2 regions of the Achromobacter sp. JUb104 genome follow, and region 1 is predicted to be linked to the other one. Evidence: riboswitches for the same ligand, from Rfam matches in the RefSeq annotation. Region 1 holds a riboswitch; the other holds the start of a gene.
The links. A riboswitch is a leader RNA that binds a small molecule or an ion and turns the genes downstream of it on or off. The one in region 1 is predicted to bind thiamine pyrophosphate.
Positions count from the first base shown of each region.

Region 1 (2,184 bases):
ACAGAGCTATCGCCCTGCGGCGCCAGGCCCACGAACGCCAGGCCGAACAGACCCATCAAGAAGATGAACGGCGCGGCAAGAATACCGCCCAGCAGGAAACCATTGCGCATCGACCGCGCGTCTTTCGCGGCGTAGATGCGCTGCCAATTGCCCTGATGGAAGATGCCGGTCAACAGAATTGCCACGAAGAACGTCAGGCCCGCCTTCACGCCCACGGGGTCCGTCAAATCCAGCAATTGGGGCGCGCGGGCTTGCAACGCTTCGATGGTGGGCAGCGCGCCGCCCGCCGCCTGCCAGCCCACCACGCACAGGATCACCAGCAACGGCACGATGACCATCATCTGCACCTGGTCGGTGAAGATCGACGAACGCAGCCCGCCGTAGGTGGTGTAAAGCAGCGTCGTGCCCATCACGATGGCGGCGGTGGTCCACAGCGGCACGGGCGCCAGCATGGTGACCAGCTTGGCAATCGCCGTGACTTCGGCCGACAAGGCAATGAACAGATAGAACAGCATGATGAATAGCGCCAGCCCGTACATCGGGCGGCCATAGCGCGCCATCAGGAATTCGGTCAGGGTATGGCCGTGCGGAATCAGTTCACGCATGCGCCGCCCCAGCGGAATCATTACCAGGCGCGGCGACATGGACCCCAGCGCATAGCCGATCACCGCCGCCAGTCCGCCCCAGGTAGCGGCCTGTGCGGGCGAGAACAGGATCCACGCGCCCAGCGTTGACGCCATCAGCGTCAGGATGGTGCCGAACGCGCCCTGGCTGTTGCGGGCCACGATGTAGTCTTCCAGCGTGCCGCGCTTGCGACGGGTATAGAGCACGCTGGCAACGGCGAAGCCGCCTGAAAACAGCAGCAGCCACAACAAGGCGGTGGTTTGGGTCAGCATGAAAAACAGTCCTCCCTGGCCCGGCCGACAGCCGGACGCGCAACGCGGCGGCCCGTGAGAAACAGGGGCCGCTGATGGATGAAAGTCTAGGGAGGGCGCACGAACCGTGCGATGTCCTTCCCTTCGCCGGCATTACCCGGATCAGGTTCAAAGGGTTACCGCATGACGCGGAATCTCAGCCCAAACAGGCTCCCCCAGGAATTGCCGCAAGATTAGGGTCGCGGCGAGCCAATGTCAACGCATGGATTCGTGCTAAGTTCGCCCGCTTGCGGCACCTGTTTGCATGCGTGCCGGTGAACTGAAGAGCCCACCATGTCCATTGCCCATCGCTCCCCTGCCCTGAACGAACAGCTGGTTATTGTCACGGGAGGCGCCCGTGGATTGGGCGCGCACATCACGCGGGCCTTCCTGCGCGAGGGCGCGCGCGTGGTGATCAATTATCTGAACAGTGCGGATGCCGCCCAGGCGCTGGCCGCCACCGCGCCCGACCGGGCGTTGGCAGTACAGGCCGACGTACGCGACGCCGCCGCCGTGGCCGGGATGATCGCGCAGGCGCAAAGCCACTTCGGCATGCCGGTGACCACGGTGGTCAACAATGCGCTGCCCGCCTTTCAGTTCAATGGCGATGCGCGCCCCCACGCCGACACCCTGACCTGGGACAACCTGAACCAGCAGATCGAAGGCTGCGTGCGCGGCGCGCTGAACACCACGCAGGCCGCGTTGCCCGGCATGCGCAGCGCAGGCGTCGGCCGCATCATCAACATCGGCACCAACCTGGTCCAGAACCCGGTGGTGCCGTACCACGACTACACCGCCGCCAAGGCCGCGTTGCTGTCGTTCACGCGCACGCTGTCGCAGGACCTGGGCCCGGATGGCATCACGGTCAACATGGTGTCGGGCGGCTTGCTGCGCACCACCGATGCATCGGCCGCCACGCCCGAAGCGGTGTTCGACCTGATTGCCGCCAGCACGCCTTTGCGCGCCGTCACCACGCCGGACCAGTTCGCCGATGCGGTGCTGTTCTTCGCCTGCCCCTGGTCGCGCAGCGTCACCGGCCAGAACCTGGTCGTGGACGGCGGCCTCGTCAAGAATTGATCGCCATGCTGCATCTGAACCTGTTCATCTTCGGCTGCGGGCACCACCGCGCCGCGTGGCGCCACCCGGACTCCGCCGCCGAACGGCTGGGCGACATCAGCTATTACGAAGCGCTGGCGCAGACGGCCGAACGCGGCAAGCTCGACGCCATTTTCTTTGCCGACGGGCAGTCCACCGACAACATCGGCGACGG
Region 1 is NZ_JANUEY010000001.1:2,394,852-2,397,035, forward strand. It holds gene M2361_RS10815 (sodium:solute symporter family protein) at 1-896, opposite strand, end outside; TPP riboswitch at 998-1,102, opposite strand; gene M2361_RS10820 (3-oxoacyl-ACP reductase) at 1,209-1,991, shown strand; gene M2361_RS10825 (LLM class flavin-dependent oxidoreductase) at 1,997-2,184, shown strand, end outside.

Region 2 (2,184 bases), on a different contig from region 1:
GCCGAGCTGCCTTGCGTAGCAAAGATGATGTCGGTGGAGGAAACCTCCTGCTGCCCGGCCGCAGCCAAGTGCCGGATAGCATCCAGGACTGATTTCGGGGTCACTTTGCTCATGATATCTGCTCAGTATCTGCTCAATAATGAGCAGATACTACTGCACTGAGCAGATAGCTCCAGATTTTGAGCAAATACTGGGTCTATGAGCAGATGCGGTGCGAATCGGCAAACGGGCTGCTCGCTGGCCGGCGGCGCATCGCTTGCAAAATATTACAGACCCGCGAAATAGCCCGGGCCGAGATCTACAATCGTCGCTATGAAACCCGCCGACAATCTTCGCTTCGCTCTCCGCGACCGCATCAATGGCGTTGATGTGGGGCCGAAGGCTGTTCCGCTCAGTTTGCTTGGCGAATTTCAGAAAGAGGTCAGCGACTTCCTGCAAGGATCAACCCGAGAGGTCAACCCTGCCGAAGTGCTGGTGTCGATAGAAGAAGGGTCTCTGGTTTTCGTCGCCGAGGGGTTGTTGGCGGCTTCGATGCTCTGGGCGGATATGGAACGTCTGGCCGCGCCAGATTCTCTCAACGCCATCGACCCCAGGCGAGCTGCCGTCATTGAGCGTTGGCAAGCTCAGGCCCGTAACAACCCTCATCGCGTTTACGCGCTTGAGGACACCGCCCGGCGCCCTCTCACGATCATCAATGCCCAATCAGACTTCAAACAATCGATCGATATCTGGGTAACGGTTGAAAAATACCTGCACGGAAAAATCGTGGACTGGGGCGGCAAGACCAAGGCAAATGTTCATCTTGTGCTTGAAAACGGCAAGTCGCTAACGGTTTCCGCTACTCAACAGTTGCTCGCACAAGAGAGCGAAAACCGTCTCTATCGTCCGGCCTTGCTGCACGTGACGGCTGAAGAGAATTTGCGCACGGGCGAACTGCGCAATTTGAATCTGCGTTCGTTCGAGGTGCACCACCCTGCCTACGACGAAGACGAATTCCAGCAGATAGTACGCAAAGGCACCGCCGCCTGGGCGGACGTACCCGACGCCACGCGATGGGTCGACTCACTGCGGGGCGACAACTCATGACGGTATGACCCCGCGGCCTTCCGACTGGACGGCCAGCAGGGATTCGACCTAAGCGACGAACCCTAGAGCGGGTTAACATTGCCTCTGCTCCGGGGTGCACGCCAGTGCTGAGAATCAAACCCGCGAACTTGACCCGGTTCATGCCGGCGTAAGAAGAGCATTCGCCCTGCCGCGCCTTTGCGCCGCTTGTGCGGGCGGGCTTCGGAGCTTCCCTGTATTGGAATCAACGAACGCCCATGAACAACGCCGCCCCGCCCGTCGCGGAACTCCTTGAATTCATTGCCCAGGACGGCTGCACCGACGCGCAGTTTGATCAGCTCGCGCTGCGGCTGTTTGCGTATCAGTACAGCGCCAACGCCGCCTACCGCAGCTTCTGCCAGCGCCGAGGCACCACGGTGCGCAATGTGAAGACCTGGAGCGATATTCCCGCCGTGCCCATCGACGCCTTCAAGGCGATGGAACTGCGCTGTGAACCCGCCCGCCCCGACGAGCGCGTCTTCATGACCAGCGGCACGACGCGCGCCGATATGCGCGGACGCCACTTCCACCCGCACCTGGACGTCTACGACCTGTCCATGACGCGCAACTTCGCCGTCCGCGTCATGCGGGGCACGCCGCGCTTGCCCATGGGCATCTTGTTCCCGGACGAAGCGGCCATGCCGAATTCGTCGCTGGCGCATTATCTGGCGCTGGCCAAGACCGCGTTTGGCACCGACGACAGCCGCTACTTCATGTCGCCGCAGGGGATTGATCTTGATGGCTTGTGGCGCCGCCTGGAAACCGCCGAGCGCGATGGCGAGCCCTATGCCCTGCTGGGCGCCAGCTTCAGCTTCGTGCATGTGATCGATGCGCTGCGCAAGGCAGGCCGAACGTTCCGCCTGCCGCCGGGCAGCCGCATCCTGGATACCGGCGGCTACAAGGGCCAGTCGCGGGAATTGCCGCTGGACACGTTCTATTCCGAACTATCGGACCTGCTGGGCGTGCCGCGCGCGCTGTGCATCAACATGTACGGCATGACCGAACTCAGCACCCAGTTTTATGACGACGGCAACGCCACGGTCCCGTCCGTGAAATCGGGGCCGCACTGGATCCGTTCGC
Region 2 is NZ_JANUEY010000002.1:1,159,566-1,161,749, forward strand. It holds gene M2361_RS17070 (Fic family protein) at 1-113, opposite strand, end outside; gene M2361_RS17075 (hypothetical protein) at 313-1,086, shown strand; TPP riboswitch at 1,167-1,258, shown strand; gene M2361_RS17080 (long-chain fatty acid--CoA ligase) at 1,323-2,184, shown strand, end outside.
Region 2: it holds a riboswitch for thiamine pyrophosphate, as region 1 does, so the genes downstream of both, M2361_RS17080 (long-chain fatty acid--CoA ligase) here and M2361_RS10815 (sodium:solute symporter family protein) in region 1, are expected to answer to the same signal.